4 regions of the Sphingopyxis sp. 10G20-10 genome follow, and region 2 is predicted to be linked to each of the others. Evidence: predicted binding sites of a transcription regulator. Region 2 holds the regulator's gene; each other region holds the start of a gene.
The links. The regulator LexA, encoded in region 2, represses DNA repair genes until DNA is damaged. The targets are predictions, from matches to a motif close to GTTCCNCNCTTGTTCT.
Positions count from the first base shown of each region.

Region 1: the regulator LexA is predicted to act here: its motif matches at 2,207-2,222, upstream of ACR3XE_RS12355 (ribonucleoside-diphosphate reductase subunit alpha).
Region 3: the regulator LexA is predicted to act here: its motif matches at 2,140-2,155, upstream of uvrA (excinuclease ABC subunit UvrA).
Region 4: the regulator LexA is predicted to act here: its motif matches at 2,007-2,022, upstream of radA (DNA repair protein RadA).

Region 1 is NZ_CP195117.1:2,544,044-2,548,573, reverse strand. It holds gene ACR3XE_RS12360 (ribonucleotide-diphosphate reductase subunit beta) at 1-145, opposite strand, end outside; gene ACR3XE_RS12355 (ribonucleoside-diphosphate reductase subunit alpha) at 199-2,166, opposite strand; gene ACR3XE_RS12350 (EAL domain-containing protein) at 2,928-4,530, opposite strand, start outside.
Region 2 is NZ_CP195117.1:2,107,781-2,112,310, forward strand. It holds gene trpC (indole-3-glycerol phosphate synthase TrpC) at 1-468, shown strand, start outside; gene moaC (cyclic pyranopterin monophosphate synthase MoaC) at 465-935, shown strand; gene ACR3XE_RS10280 (molybdopterin molybdotransferase MoeA) at 932-2,119, shown strand; gene lexA (transcriptional repressor LexA) at 2,225-2,905, shown strand; gene ACR3XE_RS10290 (ComEC/Rec2 family competence protein) at 2,859-4,530, opposite strand, start outside.
Region 3 is NZ_CP195117.1:1,688,635-1,693,164, forward strand. It holds gene uvrA (excinuclease ABC subunit UvrA) at 1-2,128, opposite strand, end outside; gene ACR3XE_RS08295 (M13 family metallopeptidase) at 2,397-4,472, shown strand; gene ACR3XE_RS08300 (BCCT family transporter) at 4,480-4,530, opposite strand, start outside.
Region 4 is NZ_CP195117.1:2,475,860-2,480,389, reverse strand. It holds gene ACR3XE_RS12045 (acyl-CoA dehydrogenase family protein) at 95-958, shown strand; gene ACR3XE_RS12040 (acyl-CoA dehydrogenase family protein) at 955-1,215, shown strand; gene fsa (fructose-6-phosphate aldolase) at 1,232-1,885, opposite strand; gene radA (DNA repair protein RadA) at 2,038-3,402, shown strand; gene ACR3XE_RS12025 (CvpA family protein) at 3,413-3,973, shown strand; gene ACR3XE_RS12020 (iron-sulfur cluster assembly scaffold protein) at 3,970-4,404, shown strand; gene ACR3XE_RS12015 (cation:proton antiporter domain-containing protein) at 4,401-4,530, shown strand, end outside.

The DNA of each region.
Region 1 (4,530 bases), 440 kb from region 2:
ACAGCTTTTGCGCCCAATCACGGCAATCCTCGCCCAGCGGCACTTCTTCGGGAACCCAATGGATTTGTTGCTGCCGCTTCCAGAAATCAAACGCCCACGGATATTCAAAGGGCTTATAGGTTTTGCGGGATTCTGTCAGGGACATGGGTCGATCCTCGGGTTAAATAGTCGTGGTTTTGCTTAAGGCTGGCGCGGGCTTTACTGGCAGGCCAGACATTCGTCATAATCGGTGGACGGCAATTCATATTTCGCCAGCTCGGCGGTGTTGTCGGCCTCGACCCCGCCGGCAAAGCCCGCGCGCTGCACCGATTTCGACCGCAGATAATAGAGCGATTTGATGCCGAGTTCCCACGCGCGATAGTGGAGCATGAGCAGGTCCCACTTCTCGACATCGGCGGGGATGAAGAGATTGAGCGACTGCGCCTGATCAATATAGGGCGTACGGTCGGCGCTGAGTTCGAGCAGCCAGCGTTGATCGATTTCAAAGCTGGTCTTGAAGCAATCCTTTTCATCCTGCGTCAGGAAGTCGAGGTGCTGGACGCTGCCGCCGCGTTCGAGAATCGAGTTCCAGATGCTGTCGCTGTTCTTGGCCTTGTCGACCAGCAGCGATTCCAGATGCGGGTTCTTGACCACAAAGCTGCCCGACAGCGTCTTGTGCGTATAGATGTTCGCGGGCACCGGTTCGATGCACGCGCTGGTGCCGCCGCAGATGATGCTGATCGACGCGGTGGGCGCGATCGCCATCTTGCAGCTGAACCGTTCCATCACGCCCTGATCGGCGGCGTCGGGGCAGGGGCCGCGTTCGTTGGCGAGCAGCATCGAGGCCTGATCGACCTGTGCGCGGATATGTTTGAAAACGCGCAGGTTCGACGATTTCGCCATCGCGCCCTCGAACGGCAGGCCGCGGGCCTGGAGGAAGCTGTGGAAGCCCATGACGCCCAGCCCGACCGAGCGTTCGCGGCTGGCCGAATATTTGGCGCGGGCCATTTCGGGCGGGGCGCGGTCGATATAATCCTGCAGGACGTTGTCGAGCATCCGCATGACATCCTCGATGAACATCTTGTCGCCGTTCCACTCGTCCCAGGTTTCGAGGTTGAGGCTGGAGAGGCAGCAGACCGCAGTGCGATCATTGCCCAGATGGTCGCGGCCCGTCGGCAGCGTGATTTCGCTGCACAGGTTCGAGGTCGAAACCTTCAGCCCCAGGTCGCGGTGATGCTTGGGCATCATGCGGTTCACCTGATCGATGAAGATGATGTAGGGCTCGCCGGTCGCGAGGCGCGTTTCGACGATCTTCTGGAACAAGGCGCGCGCATTGACGGTGCCGCGGACGCTCTGGTCCTTGGGGCTCTTGAGGTCGAAATCAGCGCCGTCGCGGACAGCTTCCATGAATTCGTCGGTGATCAGGACGCCGTGGTGGAGGTTGAGCGCCTTGCGGTTGAAATCGCCCGACGGCTTGCGAACCTCGAGGAACTCCTCGATTTCGGGGTGGTTGACGTCGAGATAGCAGGCGGCCGAACCGCGCCGCAGCGAGCCTTGCGAAATCGCGAGGGTGAGGCTGTCCATCACGCGGACAAAGGGAATGATGCCGCTGGTCTTGCCGTTCAGGCCGACGGGTTCGCCGATGCCGCGTACCGCGCCCCAATAGGTGCCGATGCCGCCACCACGGCTGGCGAGCCACACATTCTCGTTCCACGTGCCGACAATGCCCTCAAGGCTGTCGTCGACCGAGTTGAGGTAGCAGCTGATCGGCAGGCCGCGTCCGGTGCCGCCGTTCGAGAGCACTGGCGTTGCGGGCATGAACCACAGCTTCGAGATATAATCATAGAGCCGCTGGGCATGATCCTGATCATCGGCATAGGCCGACGCGACTCGCGCGAACAGATCCTGATAGGATTCGCCGGGGAGCAGATAGCGGTCCTGCAGCGTTTCCTTGCCGAAATCGGTGAGCAGGGCATCGCGACTGGAGTCGGTGACGATGGTGAAGCGGCGCGTGTGGACCTTGGGGTCGCCGGCGTCTTCGTTGAGTTTGATCGCGGGCGTTTCGGCAGGCTCCGGTTCGCGCACGCTTAGCGTCTCTTGAGTCGCCTCGGGCGATGCCTCTGTCTTGTCCAATTCTGCCGTCGCCACGTCGCTATTCTCCACCCGGTCCGTCTCGCGAAAATCCATTATCTCTTCCCCGTTTTGTCCTGACGCGCGCTGCGCATCTGTTCCTGTCTTGTTCGACTCGGGGCGAAACCCCAGCCTAGCAGTTTTCTGGTCCCTGAGGGGACTCTATTTTCGAGCGCAAAAAGGGTCCGCCCGCGCATCGACAGGATGAGCAACGGGATTCCGCAGTTTACGGTCAAATACTATTTCTTGGGCTTCCCCCTCGGTCGACCCACAACCCATAGTGCCACGTCGCGCCAGCGACGCAAGAGGGTAAATGACATTTTAAGGACTCGGTTCGTCGCTATTCTGATTCGTCTCGCCGCGTCCCATGTTGGGCGATTGGCGCTAAGGCCAGCGATCCTGCGGGATAGAGCGCGATGTGGCTAAAATGGGTGTTGCGTATCAGTCGCGCCAGAAATTTTTTTGTCGGCGGGCCTGTCCATTTGGAGGCCGTTGTGCGTCGGGCCGCGACGCACAGGTCGTGGCCGGATGAAAGGCCGCCGCTGATACCCGTGGAGGCAGTGTTTATGACATGGGTGAAACGGAGGGCGGAACCGTGCTCGCACAAAAGAAAAGGCCCCGGCAATGCCGAGGCCCTTTTTGAATATTTTCGCTAATTTAAGCTCGACCGCCACCGCTTCCGGTACCGGCACCGCCAAGAAAGCTCCAAAACCAACCCATGAGTTATCTCCCTCTGTCACTGCGAAAAAAACAGCAGTTAACGCGGCATATACCTTAATTGATAAGGTAAACCAAGAATTAACTTCAAAGGTTAACGTTTAGGCGGATTTTTCGGAGAGCGTCCCGTCAAGCTTGGCTGTTAGTTCGGAAAATAACTGTGGTTTACCAAGATGGTAGCCTTGCCCTATGTCGCATCCAAGGCGATTGAGTAGGGCCATGGTGGCGGCGTCTTCGATGCCTTCTGCGACAGCGACTGCGTCAAGTTTGTGCGCCAAATCGATGGTTGATTTGACCACTTCTAAGTTTCGCGGCGAATCGCGCATGGTCATTACGAATCGCTTGTCGATCTTGATTTCATCCGCCTCAATTTCGGTGAGATATTCGAGGTTTGACTGGCCGGTCCCATAATCATCAATCGAAAGGCGCATGCCTGCGCGACGAAGCTGAGCCAGCGTTTTTCGGGCCTGTGCGCTGTTTTCGATCTGCGCGGTTTCGGTCACTTCAATCGTTAACATTTCTGGTGGCAAGTGATGCGCGGTCAGCATGACACGAATAGTTCCGACCAGATCAGCGTGGTCAAGCAGAGTGGCCGACATATTGACCGACATATGGATGGGTTGGCCGAGGGCATGAAGTTGCGCCGCCGAATGGATTGCCTGATCCATGACGAATAATGTCAGGCGGTAAATGTCCTGGCTCTTTTCGGCTTGGGTAATAAATTCGTCGGGCGAAATAGAACCGCGATCGGGGTGGGTCCAGCGCGCGAGAGCTTCGACGCCGACCATCGTTTGCGTTTCCAAATCATATTGCGGTTGATAGGCGACCCAAATGTCCCCGCCTGCCATCGCATCCTCAAGCTGCGAGTGAAAGCTAAGTTGCCAACCCGCATCCGCTTTTTGACGCGGGGCATATTTTGTCCACAGAGAGCGGTTGCGGATCGATTTTTCGGCCGCCACCAGCGCAGCGGCGAGCCGCTGGGCATTGGACCCTTCGAATTCGTCGTTGATGCCAAAAGCAATGGCGACATCCACGCGCAACTCTCCGATCGTGAGTGGGGCATTGAACAGCGCTGCCAGCCCAGCCAACTGGTTTTCGATCTGGCTATGTTGATAATAGGGAACCAGCCAAGAAAAAGTGCCATCAAGGTCATGGTATAGCTGTGTCCCGCCCGACACCAACTGGAGGCGGCGGCTCACCTGTTCGATCAATAGCTGACTTCCTGCGCCGGGCAAGAAAGCGGCGAGATCTTCGAAATTGACCAGTTTTGCGCCGATAACCGTATGACTGCCGAAGGGCAGTTCAGACCGCATGGCTTCGAAATTGGGCAAACCTGAAACGGGGTTTTCGCGCTGCGCTGAAACACGGCGGCGATTACGCGCTACAATGATGCCAATGGTGGCTAGGAATATTACGCTCGTGCCAACTGATATGGTCACCAACATTGTGCTCATCAGAATTTTGGCGACGACCGAGAATAGCACCACTACGGCAGCTGTGGCACCGAACCAGCGACTAGTTTTGGTAAGCATCCATGCCATAACGAACAGGATTGTGAGCGACAAAGAGGGAAGCCAGCCGAGGTTGACAGGATTCCCTCGTTTCAGAGTTTCCGCCCCGATCAAGTGAATGAACGCGCCCGGCACCTTGTTGTGACCCGGCAAATAATGGGCATCCTGAAATATGGACGCAGTCGGGGCGAAG
Region 2 (4,530 bases):
GCTTGCGATTTGCCTGTCTTGCGCAAGGATTTCATGGTCGATCCGTGGCAAGTGGCTGAAAGTCGGTCGATCGGTGCCGACGCCATCCTGATCATTGTCGCCGCGCTCGACAATGACGTCATGGCCGAGATTGAAGCAGCGGCCACCGAACGCGGAGTGGATGTGCTGGTCGAAGTCCATGACGAGGCCGAACTGGACCGCGCGCTGACCCACCTCAAATCGCGGCTGATTGGCGTCAACAACCGTGATTTGCGGACTTTTGAGACCAACCTTGGCGTCACAGAGCGTCTGGCGACACGCGTCCCGCCCGGAACCTTGCTGGTCGGAGAAAGCGGCATTTCCATCCATGCCGACTGCCAGCGCCTAGCAAAACATGGGGTTAACGCCTTTCTGGTGGGCGAAAGCCTGATGCGGCAGGATGATGTTTGCACCGCCACCCGCCAGTTACTGACGGGCGAAGCCGTGTGACGCGCCCGACGCATCTCGACGAGAGCGGCGCCGCGCATATGGTCGATGTTGGCGCCAAGGCCACGACAGTCCGCCGCGCCGTCGCGGGTGGACACATCGGCATGACGTCAGATGCACTAAAGGCCATTCGCAATGGAAATGCGCCCAAAGGTGACGTCATCTCGACCGCGCGTATCGCGGGGATTATGGCCGCAAAGCGCACAGCCGACCTGATCCCGCTTTGCCATCCGCTGGCGCTCACCAGCGTGACGGTCGATTTTACATGGGAAGAGGACGGCGTTGCGGTGCGCGCGACGGCGGCAACAACCGGACCGACCGGGGTCGAGATGGAGGCACTGACCGCCGTGTCGGTGACGCTGCTCACCCTCTATGACATGGCAAAGGCGCTCGACCGGGCGATGGTCATTGGTGACATTTGCCTGCTCGAAAAGAGCGGTGGCCGGTCGGGCGACTGGTCAGCACCATGAGCGCGCAGCTTCCGGTTGAGGAAGCTCAGGCGCGATTTCTGGCGCTAAAACCTCCGCTCGCTTCAGAAAATATCCCGCTATTCGAATCTGTTGGGCGCTTTCTTTCAGAAACAATCATAGCCCAGCGCGATCAGCCCACCGCGCCGATGTCGGCGATGGATGGCTTTGCGATCCGCTTTGCCGACCTACCCGGCCCGTGGGCTTTGGCAGGCGAAGTCGCCGCTGGCGCAGTTCCGTCACAAACACTGGCCAGCGGCGAAGCGATCCGCATCTTTACCGGCGCCATGCTGCCCGATGGCGCAGACACGGTCATGGTGCAAGAAGACACGGAAATACGCGGCGGCAGCATATTTTTGACCGGTGACGGTCCGGCAGAGCGCGGCCGCCATATTCGCGCGCGCGGCGGCGACTTTGCCGCTGGTGACAGGCTGCTTGAGCGCGGGACGCGGTTGACTGCGGGCGCTCTTGCCGCTGCGGCGATGAACGGCACCGGCCAAGTTGCGGTCGGCACACGCCCACGCGTGGCGATAGTCACCACCGGCGACGAACTGGTGCCGCCCGGCCACCCCCTCGCCTCCGGCCAGATTCCCGACAGCAATGGAGTCATGCTCGCCGCAATGCTCACCGCCGAGCCCGCGCTAATCACCCCGCCCTGTCATGTTCGTGATGATCGACAGGCTTTATCCAGTCTTTTAGATGAGTTAGCGCGACGTCACGACGTCATCGTTACCGTCGGTGGGGCATCGGTCGGCGTGCATGACCATGTGCGGGGCGCGATTACAGACGCGGGCGGCGCGATCGATTTCTGGAAGATCGCGATGCGCCCCGGCAAGCCGCTTCTCGCCGCGACGTTGAGCGATGCGGTCGTGCTGGGGCTACCCGGCAATCCATCATCGGCCTTCGTCACCGCGACACTGTTTCTGTTGCCATTGGTACGGCATCTAGCGGGGGCCGGTGATCCGCTCCCGCAAATCTACCAAGCGCCGCTGGCCACGCCGCTGGACGCTGGAGGCAGCCGTCGCGATTATCTGCGCGCTGTGGTGGCAAATGGAACAGTGTCGTTGCTGGCCAGCCAGGACAGCGGACAAACCCGTCCCTTGGCGGTGGCCAACGCGCTGGTGGTGCGGGAGATTGGCGCCGCCGCCACAGAGGCCGGAATGCCTGTCCCCTATATCGCGCTCTAACGCGCATTTGACGCAAGGGGATATACACCGCACGCTTGACAACCCCCTCTCTGTTCCACTATCGTTCCCCTTATGTCCGGCTTAGACCCCATTGGAGAATGATCGATGTTGACCGCCAAGCAGCATGAACTGCTCCACTTCATCCAGCAGCGTCTCGACGCTAGCGGGATTTCGCCTTCGTTCGAAGAAATGAAGGAGGCCTTGGGGCTGAAGTCAAAATCAGGGATTCACCGCTTGATCAGTGCGCTTGAAGAACGCGGATTTCTGCGCCGCTTGCCCAATCGCGCGCGCGCTTTGGAAGTCGTAAAATTGCCCGAAGGCGGCAAGGCGGCGCAAGGTTCGTCCGACAATGTTGTTCCACTGCGCAAGTCACCACCTGCGATGCAGCCGATTGCGGCCAATGATATTATCGAGGTGCCGCTGCACGGCAAAATCGCCGCCGGTGTGCCGATCGAGGCGTTTGAGGATCATAACAATCTGTCGGTTCCCGCCGCGCTGCTCGGCTCGGGCGAACATTATGCGTTGGAAGTATCGGGCGATTCGATGGTCGAAGCGGGAATTTTGGATGGCGACTATGCACTGATCCAGAAAGCCGACACGGCACGCGAGGGCGAAATTGTTGTCGCCTTGGTCGACGGGCAGGATGCCACGCTCAAATATTTCCGCCGCGAAGGCGCGATGGTCCGACTCGATCCCGCCAATGGCGCCTATGAACCGCAGCGCTACGCCGCGGACCGCGTCATGGTGCAAGGGCGCTTGTCGGGACTGCTTCGTCGTTACCACTAAGCGTGACGGGGCGACGCCAAGGATGCTCGTCTCCCGCGCGCAGCGCTGTCACGACGCGCGGGCCATCTAGGTAAAGTGCCAAACCGCCCGTTTGCGGCAGGCTGTCGCGATCAATCGTCAGCCAACGGGCGTGACATTCGTCGTGCAACCAGCGATCACTGACCACCACATCGGCGGCAGCGCAGGCCGCGGCCATATCTGTCCCCTCTATCTTTGCCGTGCCGCGTGAGGCCATGATGGTCAGGCTTTGCGATCCCCGGCCCTGTTGCCAGCGACAGAAATCGCGGTTGCATTCGGCTTTTGCCTGACCGGAAGCGGACAGGGCGACCAGTTTGCCATCGACGCCTGCTGCTTCGCCCAGACTGCCGCGAACATAGTCGCCCGCACGGTCGCGCAATAAGGCATAGCGGCCATCGTCCAGCTTTGCGGCAATATGGCGGCCGTCGTTGGTAATCAGCACATCAGGACGTGGCTGTGCGGTCAGGACCAGCGCACCCACCAGCATCGGCGCCAGCCCCGCCCAACGCCAGCGCGTGCGCCACAACAGCAACCAAAGCCCGCCGAGCACCGACAGTGCAAAACCATAGGCCGGAAACACCGGCAATGTCGCGACCGCGCCGGGCGCATCCGCCACCGCATGGGCGAGCACGAGCAAGCCGTTGAGCGCCTCCCCAGCCACCCACCAAAAGGGCGCGCCGATCCCGACGCTGTCGAACAATAACGCCAGCGCCTCCATCGGCATAATCACAAAGGTGGTGAGCGGGATCGCGATCACATTGGCAAGCGCGCCATAGAGGCCGGCCTTGTGAAAATGGAACAAGGCAATCGGCGCCAGAGTCAGCTCAATAACAAGGCCGGTAATCAACAGTCCGGCGATGGCGCGGCCCAAGCGCCACAGCCGAGGTTCTTCGCGGCGCGCAAGAAAAACGCGCATCGGCGGGCTTTCGTGCAGCGCAATAATCGCGGCGACGGCGGCAAAGCTCAATTGAAAACTGGGTCCGGCCAGCGATTCGGGACGCCACACCATAACGATTAACGCCCCCGCCGCGACCAGCCGCAACGTCAAGGCTTCACGCCCCATCATAAAGGCGGCAAGAACCAGCATGGCGGCGATGCACGATCGCAAGGTGGGCACCGCCATGCCTGTCAGCCATGTATAGCCAAGCCCTGCAATCGCGGCCCCGGCAGCGGCATAGAGAATGATCGAACCACGCAGAGCGAGCCGCTGGTTCAGCGCGAGCAAGCGCAACAAGAAAAACATCACAAAGCCGACCACCGCGGTAACATGAAGTCCGCTGATCGCCAGCAAATGTGCCAATCCGCTGCGCCGCATGGCGTTGGCATCATCATCGCTGATCGCGCCGCGATCCCCACTGACCAAAGCAGCGGCGATCCCGCCCGCCGACCCCGCAATTTGCGACTGGACATGCTGGCTGAGCCGAAGCCGCAACGGCGCAACCTCCTTGTCCGCTCCTTTGGCGCGGGTCGGACTGCCGAGAACGGTTCCGACCGCGCCAATCCCGTCGAACCAGGCCCGCTGCGCAAAATCATATCCACCGGGCAGGCTTGGCCCCGGCGGCGGCATCAACCGCGCCCGCACGCCTATCGCTTCGCCCGCCACCAAA
Region 3 (4,530 bases), 420 kb from region 2:
TGTCGATGACCTTGTCGCAATGCTCCAGGCCTTTGAGGCTGTCGTGCGGCCCCGCGACCATGCGCGCGCCGTTGAGGATGCGCGCCGCGCTGGCGTATAGCGTGTCGATGATGAGGCTGGATTTTCCGCTGCCCGACAGGCCGGTGATGCAGGTGAAGGTGCCGAGCGGGATGGTCGCGGTGACATCCTGCAGATTATTGGCGCGCGCGCCTTTTAGCACCAGATCAAAGCCGTTGCCGGCGCGGCGGTGCGCGGGAATGTCGATCTGGCGCGTGCCGTTGAGATAGGCGGCGGTGAGGCTGGTCTTGCTTTTGAGCACCTGTTTCAGCGTACCCTCGGCGACAATTTCTCCGCCATGCAGCCCCGCGCCCGGCCCCATGTCGACCAGATAGTCGGCGTGGCGGATCGCATCCTCGTCATGCTCGACGACGATGACGGTGTTGCCAAGGTCGCGCAGGCGCTTGAGCGTCGCGAGCAGGCGGTCATTGTCGCGCTGGTGCAGCCCGATGCTGGGTTCGTCGAGGACATAGAGGACGCCCGACAGGCCGCTGCCGATTTGCGAGGCGAGGCGGATGCGCTGGCTCTCGCCGCCGCTGAGCGTGCCGCTGGTGCGGTTGAGGTTGAGATAGTCGAGCCCGACATTGTTGAGAAAGCCGAGACGCTCGTTGATTTCCTTGAGGATGGCGCGGGCGATCTGCTGTTGCTGGTCGGTCAGCTTGGCTTCGAGGCTGCCGAACCAGGCGAGCGCGTCGGCGACGCTGCGCTGCGCCGACAGGCTGATGTCCTCGCCCGCGATCTTGACCGCGAGCGGTTCGGGACGAAGGCGCGCGCCGTGGCACGTCTCGCACGGCTGCGCGGTCTGATACTTGCCCAGCTCCTCGCGCATCCACGCGCTTTCGGTCTGCAACATGCGGCGGTTGAGGTTGCCGATGACGCCGTCGAAGGGCTTGTGCGTCGAATAGCTGCGGCGACCGTCCTTGAACGTCAGCTCGACGGGCATCCCGCCGCTGCCGAACAGGATGATCTGCTGCACCCCGCCGGGCAAATCCTGCCACGGCGTCGTCAGGTCGAAGTCATAGGCTTTGCCGAGGCTGTCGAGCACCTGCATATAATAGGGCGAAGGCGGGTTCGATTTGGCCCACGGCACAATCGCGCCCTTTTTCAGGGTCAGCGCATGGTTGGGGACGACAAGGTCGGGATCGAACTCCAACCGCTCGCCCAAGCCGTCGCAAGCGGGGCAGGCGCCTTGCGGGGCGTTGAAGCTGAACAGGCGCGGTTCGATTTCGGCGATCGTGAAGCCCGACACGGGGCAGGCGAATTTCTCGCTGAACACGATGCGGTTGGCGGGCAACCCCGCGCCCTTCATCGCGCCGCCGCTCTCTTCGTCTTCGCGGCTCGGCACGACACCATCGGCAAGGTCGAGATAGGCCAGCCCCTCGGCGAGCTTCAACGCGGTTTCCAAACTGTCGGCGAGGCGGGTTTCCAGACCTTCGCGCACCGCGATGCGGTCGACCACTACTTCTATGTCATGCTTGTATTTTTTATCGAGCGCGGGGGCTTCGCCAATTTCGTAAAATTTGCCGTCGATGCGGACGCGGGTGAAGCCCTCTTTCTGCCATTGCGCCAGCTCCTTGCGATACTCGCCCTTGCGCCCGCGCACGACGGGGGCGAGCAGATAGGCGCGGGTGCCCTCTGGCAATTCCATCACGCGGTCGACCATCATGCTGACCGTCTGCGCGGTAATCGGCTCGCCGGTTGCAGGCGAATAGGGGATGCCGACGCGCGCCCACAACAGGCGCATATAGTCATAGATTTCGGTGACCGTCGCGACCGTCGAGCGCGGGTTGCGGCTGGTCGTTTTCTGTTCGATGCTGATCGCCGGAGACAGGCCGTCGATATGCTCGACATCGGGCTTTTGCATCATTTCGAGGAACTGGCGGGCATAGGCCGACAGGCTCTCGACATAGCGCCGCTGCCCCTCGGCATAAATGGTGTCAAAGGCGAGGCTGGATTTGCCGCTGCCGCTGAGTCCGGTGATGACGATCAACTTGTCGCGCGGCAAGTCGACATCGACGCCTTTGAGATTATGTTCGCGCGCGCCGCGGACAGAGATGTGGGTGAGACTCATGGGAGGGCTTTGTTCCAGATTTGTTCTTAACGCGCAAGGGGCGCACGGGGGTCGCCATCAAATGGGGCAGGGGGCGGAGCGATGCAAGGTTGTCGGTGGTGGCATCGGCCAAGCCGGGTGAGGATATCGTCGAGGGTAAATTCTACCAAAGCATCTGTCGCATCGACCAACGACCATTGTCTGCTTGACGGTAAGCGGCGGGAGTGAAAGACAATTCAGCAGAGGTCGCGCGTTTGAGACGGTGGCCACGGGGACCAGGAGAATTTTTATGCAGATGAATTGGCTTACGTCGTCAGCCGCCTTGGCGCTGGCAATGGGCGCGATGACGGGAACACCGCAAGCGCAACAGATGATCGCGCAGACGCAGATTATGGCAGACGGTGACGCAGCGGCAAGTGACGACACATCCGTCGCCCCGCTGACCTTTGGCGACTGGGGCGTCGATCTGACAGCGCGCGATACCAGCGTGAAACCGGGCGATGATTTTGATGCCTATGCCAATGGTGCATGGTTCGCCCACACCGAAATTCCCGACGATCAAGGGTCCGCAGGGGTCGGCTATGACGTCTATAATCTGACCCAGCGGCAGTTGCGCGCGCTGGTGCTGGGCGCCCCGGCCGATGGTCAAGTGGGCGGCCTGTATCAAAGCTTTATGGACGAAGCGCGCGTGGACGCGTTGGGTGCCAAGCCGCTGCTGGCCGATATTGCCAAGGTCGAGGCGATCCAGACCAAGAGCGACATGGCGCGGTTTATGGGAACGACGCAGGGCGGTTTTGGCCTTTCTATCGTCAGCGCTGGACCTTATTCTGACCCCGATGATCCCACCATGAATTCGCTGTGGATGGGCCAGGATGGTTTGGGCCTACCCGAGCGCGAATATTATTTGGACGACCAATTCAAGCCCCAGCGTGACGCCTATCGCGCTTATATCGTGCGGACGCTGACCGCGGTCGGCACCAAAGATCCCGAGGCCGCCGCCGATGCGATCATGGCGTTCGAGACCGATATCGCCAAGGCGAGCTGGAAAATCGCCGACCGCCGCGACATCAGCAAGATCAACAATCCCATGTCATCGGCCGAGCTAAGCGCCTATGCGCCCGGCCTCGACTGGACAGCCTGGTTTGCTGGGGCCGGGATTGGGCCACAGGACCGGATTATCGTCAACGAGAATACGGCGATCCGTGACATTGCGGCGCTTTATGCCAAGACGCCGATCGCGACGTTGAAACTGTGGCAGGAATTTCATGTCGCCGACAATGCCGCACCCTATTTGTCCAAGGATTTTGTCGACAGCCGGTTCGAGCTGTCCAAGGTTTTGAGCGGGGTCAAGGAATTGCGTCCGCGCTGGAAGCGCGGCCTGCGGCTCGTTGACGGCAGCCTGGGCGAGTTGGTTGGGCAGACTTATGCCAAAACCTATTTCCCGGCGAGCGCAAAAGCGAAAATGGAAGAGTTGGTGGCCAATTTGAAACTGGCCATGGGCGACCGGATTCGCAGCAACAACTGGATGGCACCCGCGACCAAAGAAGCGGCGCTGACCAAATTGTCGCGCATGGATGTCATGGTAGGCTATCCCGACAAATGGCGCGATTATTCGGCGCTGACAATCAGCCCGACTGATCTGTACGGCAATGTCCAGCGCAGCGGGAAATTCGAATATGCCTATGCGATGGCCGATTTGAACAAACCGGTTGACCGCAAGAAATGGGCGATGAACCCGCAAACGGTGAACGCCTATAATGGCGGGCTGGAGAACAAGATTGTGTTTCCGGCGGGCATTTTGCAGGCTCCTTATTTCAGCGAAAGCGCGGATGAAGCGGTCAACTATGGGTCGATCGGTGCGATCATCGGGCATGAAATCAGCCATGGTTTCGACGATCAGGGTCGCAAGATTGATGCCGATGGAGCGGTGCATGACTGGTGGACGCCCGCCGATGCCAAGCGGTTTGACGCCGAGGCCAAGGGCTTTGGGGCGCAATATGCGACCTATGAGGCGGTGCCGGGCATGTTCATCAATCCCGATCTGACGATGGGTGAGAATATCGCCGATCTCGCTGGGCTACAGATTGCTTATGACGCCTATCATCGCGCGCTTGGTGGCAAGGATGCGCCGGTAATCGACGGGTTGACGGGCGATCAGCGCTTCTTCCTCTCCTTTGCCCAATCATGGCGTGACAAGCAGCGTGAGGATAGCACCCGTCAGCAAATGGCAAGCGACCCGCACAGCCCCGCAAAATGGCGTGTCATCGGGCCAGTGCGCAATCTGGACGCTTGGTACAAGGCGTTCAATATCGGCGCGGATTCCAAATATTATGTCGCGCCCGACAAGCGCACGCGCATTTGGTAATGTGATGTCAGATGGTGGCGGGGGCGGCGGTTTGCTGTCCCCGCACCATCATCACGGC
Region 4 (4,530 bases), 370 kb from region 2:
AACCGGCTTAGGTGAGGAAGGGAAAAGGGGAACGCCCATGGCGAACCAGCATATGCCGCCGCAGCGGACCATTGATGCCGATTAAGAAGTTGCCTTGCTCGACGCGATCCAGAAATGGGTCGACAAAGAAGTGCGCCCGGTCGTCCAAAAATATGACCATGACGATGTCTGGCCCGAAGAGATCGTCCATCAGATGGCCGAGATGGGGTTGTTCGGTGCGACCATTGGTCAGGATTATGGCGGGCTGGGGCTGCCGGCGGTCACTTATGCCAAGATTGTCGCGCTGATTTCTTCGCACTGGGTGGCGATTACCGGCATTCTCAATTCGCACCTGATTATGGCGAGCGCGGTCGAGCGATTTGGCACGGCGGCACAGCGCGACCATTGGCTGCCGCAATTCGCCAACGGCGCCATTCGCGGCGGGCTGGCGCTGACCGAGCCCAATGCCGGAACCGATTTGCAGGCGATCCGCACCACCGCCGCGCGTGACGGTGACGATTATGTCATCAATGGCACCAAAACCTGGATTTCGAACGGTTTGAACGGCAGTTGCTTTGCACTGCTGGTCAAAACCGATGCCAAAGCCGATCCGCGTTATACGGGCATGAGCCTCATGATCGCGCCCAAGGGCGAGGGGTTTACCACCGGCAAGAAGTTCAAGAAACTGGGCTATAATGCCATCGACACAGCCGAGCTGATTTTCGACAATTATCGAATTCCCGCCGACCATCTGATCGGTGAGGTCGAAGGGCAGGGGTTCTTTCAGGCGACCGGCGGGCTGGAACTTGGGCGGATCAATGTTGCGGCGCGCGGGGTTGGAGTCGCCGAGGGCGCGCTGAGGCTGGCGACCGAATATGCGCAAGTGCGCGAAACCATGGGCAAGCCGATTGCCGAGCATCAGGCGATCCAACTGAAGATCGGCGACATGGTGACACGCGCGCGCGCCGCGGGCTTTTGACCTTTGATGCCGCCGCTGCCTATGATCGCGGCGACCGCTGCGATCTGGAAGCCGGAATGGCCAAATATTTCGCATCAGAAGCAGCGGTGAGCAACAGCCAAGAAGCGATGCGGATTTTTGGCGGTTATGGCTATTCGAAGGAATATGACGTCGAACGGCTATACCGCGACGCCATTTTCCTGTGCATCGCCGAAGGCACCAACGAGATGCAACGGATCATCATTTCAAAGCAGTGGGTGAAGGCTCACCTGGCCTAAGCAGGCCGTCAGTGCTTCAGCTGATCGACTGACCGGTCTTGGCCCAATCGGCGAGGAAGCCTTCGATGCCCTTGTCGGTCAATATATGCTTGAACAATCCCTTAATGACGGCGGGCGGCGCGGTCATCACATCTGCGCCGATCTTGGCGGCTTCCAGCACATGCATCCCGTGGCGGACGCTGGCGACGAGGATTTCGGTGCGATAGGCGTAATTGTCATAGATGAGCCGGATGTCGGCGATTAGCTGCATCCCGTCAAACCCATTGTCGTCATGACGCCCGACGAAGGGCGAAACAAATGTCGCGCCGGCCTTGGCCGCGAGCAGCGCCTGGTTCGCCGAGAAGCAGAGCGTGACATTGACCATCGTGCCCTCGCCGGTCAGCGCCTTGCAGGTTTTCAGGCCGTCGATGGTCAGTGGCACCTTGATGCAGACATTGTCGGCGATCTTGCGGAGGACTTCGGCCTCTTTCATCATCGTTGCGTGGTCGAGCGCGACGACTTCGGCCGACACAGGCCCATCGGTCAGCGCGCAGATTTCTTTGGTGACTTCCATGAAATCACGACCCGACTTGGCGATCAGCGACGGGTTGGTGGTGACGCCATCGAGCAGGCCGGTCGCGGCCAATTCCTTGATGTCGGCGATTTCGGCGGTGTCGGCAAAGAATTTCATGGTGGGGTGCGTTCCTTCATTAGGGCGATTCGGGTGCTCCTGACCGCCTTAGAACAATGATAGGAAAAACTACACTATCGGGCCTTGCTTCGTCGTCATGACGGCGTCAGAAACCGCTGGCGTTCCGTATTTGTTCTGAATATAGAAGCCGCATGGCCAAAGCAAAACGTCAATATGTCTGTCAGAATTGCGGGACTGTCGCCTATCGCTGGCAGGGGCAGTGCGACGATTGTGCCGAATGGAACACTTTGGTCGAAGAGGCCGCAGAAACGGTGTTTTCGGCCAAACATAATCTGCGCGCGGGCGGACGGAAAATTGCGTTGGAGACGCTCGATTCCGATGTTCCGCTGCCCGACCGCATGGCGTGCGGCATCGCCGAATTTGATCGCGCGCTGGGTGGCGGCTTTGTGGCGGGGTCGGCGACACTGATCGGCGGCGATCCGGGGATCGGCAAATCGACCTTGCTGTTACAAGCGGCGGGGCGGCTGGCGCTGTCGGGCAAGTCGGTCGTCTATATCAGCGGCGAAGAAGCGGCGGCGCAGGTGCGGCTTCGCGCGCAACGGCTGGGTCTGGGCGCGGCCAAAGTGTTACTCGCCAGCGCGACATCGGTGCGCGACATATTGGCGACGCTCGACGGTGCGGCGACGCCTGACTTTCTGGTCATCGATTCGATCCAGACGATGCACAGCGACCTGATCGAGGGCGCGCCGGGGACGGTGAGTCAGGTGCGAGCCAGCGCGCAAGAGCTTATCCGCTTTGCCAAGGACAGCCATTGTGCGCTGGTGCTGGTCGGCCATGTGACCAAAGATGGCAGCATCGCGGGGCCGCGTGTGCTGGAGCATATGGTCGATACGGTGCTGGCGTTTGAGGGCGAGCGCAGTCATCAGTATCGCATTTTGCGCGCGGTCAAGAACCGTTTTGGCGGCACCGATGAAATCGGCGTCTTCTCGATGGAAGAAAGCGGGCTGAGCGAGGTGGCTAACCCGTCGAGTCTGTTTTTGACCAACCGCAGCCGCGATGTGCCGGGCGCGGTGGTGTTTCCGGCGCTGGAAGGCACGCGACCGGTGCTGGTCGAAGTGCAAGCGTTGACGGTGCGATTGGCGAGCGGGGCGACACCGCGCCGTGCGGTTGTCGGATGGGACAGCGGACGGCTGGCGATGATCTTGGCGGTGCTGGAGGCGCGATGCGGCCTGTCGATGACGTCGGCTGAGGTGTATCTGAATATTGCCGGTGGCTATCGGCTGACCGACCCCGCTGCCGATCTGGCGGTGGCGGCGGCGCTGGTGTCGGCTTTTACCGAGCGACCGGTGCCCGCCGACAGCATCGGTTTTGGCGAGGTATCGCTGTCGGGCGAAGTGCGTCCGGTTGCCCATGCTCCGCTGCGGCTGCGTGAGGCGGCAAAGCTTGGTTTTTCCAAGGCTTGGGGTCCGAAGGGCATGAAATCGGTCGGCGGAATTTCGGTCACGGGTTTCGAGCGGCTTGGCGAACTCGTTGACCTGATGCTCGGTCGCGATTAGCGCAGCCCTTATGGGTAGTTTGACGGCTTTGGATATTGTCGTGCTGACGTTGGTCGGTGGCGGCGCGATATTGGGATTCTCACGCGGGTTGGTGCAGGAAGTGTTGAGCTTGCTCGCCTGGGTGTTGGCGATTGCGGCGGTGCGCTTGTTTCACGCGCCGGTCAGCAATGCGATTACGGGTCGGGTCGGGTCCGAAGGCGGGGCCGCGATGCTCAGCTTTGTTTTGCTGTTCGGGGTGGTGTTCTTCCTCGGGAAATGGATATCGCGCTCGATCGGCGATCGCAGCCGCCGGTCGTTGATCGGCGGGTTCGACCGTGGGCTGGGTGCGGGTTTTGGCGCGATCAAAGGCCTGTTGCTGGCGACGATCGGCTTTATGACGCTGACTTTGCTCTATGATATTGGCTATGGCAAACAGGCGCAGCCGGCCTGGGTGACGGGCAGTCGCACCTATCCGGCGCTCAGCGCGACCAGCGCAGCGGCGAGCGAGATTATTGCCGAGCGGCGCAAAGAAGCGCGCGAGGCTGATGAAGATCCACCAGAAGAAGCAACGCCCGCGAAAAAAGCGTCATGACGGCGCCACTATATAATCGCGACATATTGGCGCTGGCGGTGGCGAGCGCCGACTTTCCGCCACTGAGTGACACGTCGCTATCCGCCGATGTCCGCGCGCCCTTATGCGGCAGCCGCATCCATCTGGATCTCGACCGCGACGCGGCGGGACAGGTGACGCGGGTCGGCATGAAGGTCGAGGCGTGCGCTTTGGGGCAGGCGGCTGCGACATTGTTTGCACGCCATGCGGAGGGACGGTCACTGGCAGAGATTGCCGCCACGCGCGCCGCCATCGCCGATTGGTTTGGCGGCGGCTCCGATGTGCCCGACTGGCCGGGCTTTGCTCTGCTCGCTCCGGCGCGCGACTTTCCGGCGCGGCATGGGGCGATTCTGCTGCCCTTTGACGCGGCGATAAAGGCGCTCGGCGGGCCGCAACCGGCGGTGTCTGCATGAGCTTATTGGTCGCCGCTGTCGCCGCAACGGCCGAAAATCCGACGCAAGTGATGTTGGTCGAAGCTGCGATCCTGTTGGGTGTGGCGACGTTGTTCGTGCTTATTTTTCGCCGTCTCGGCTTGGGCG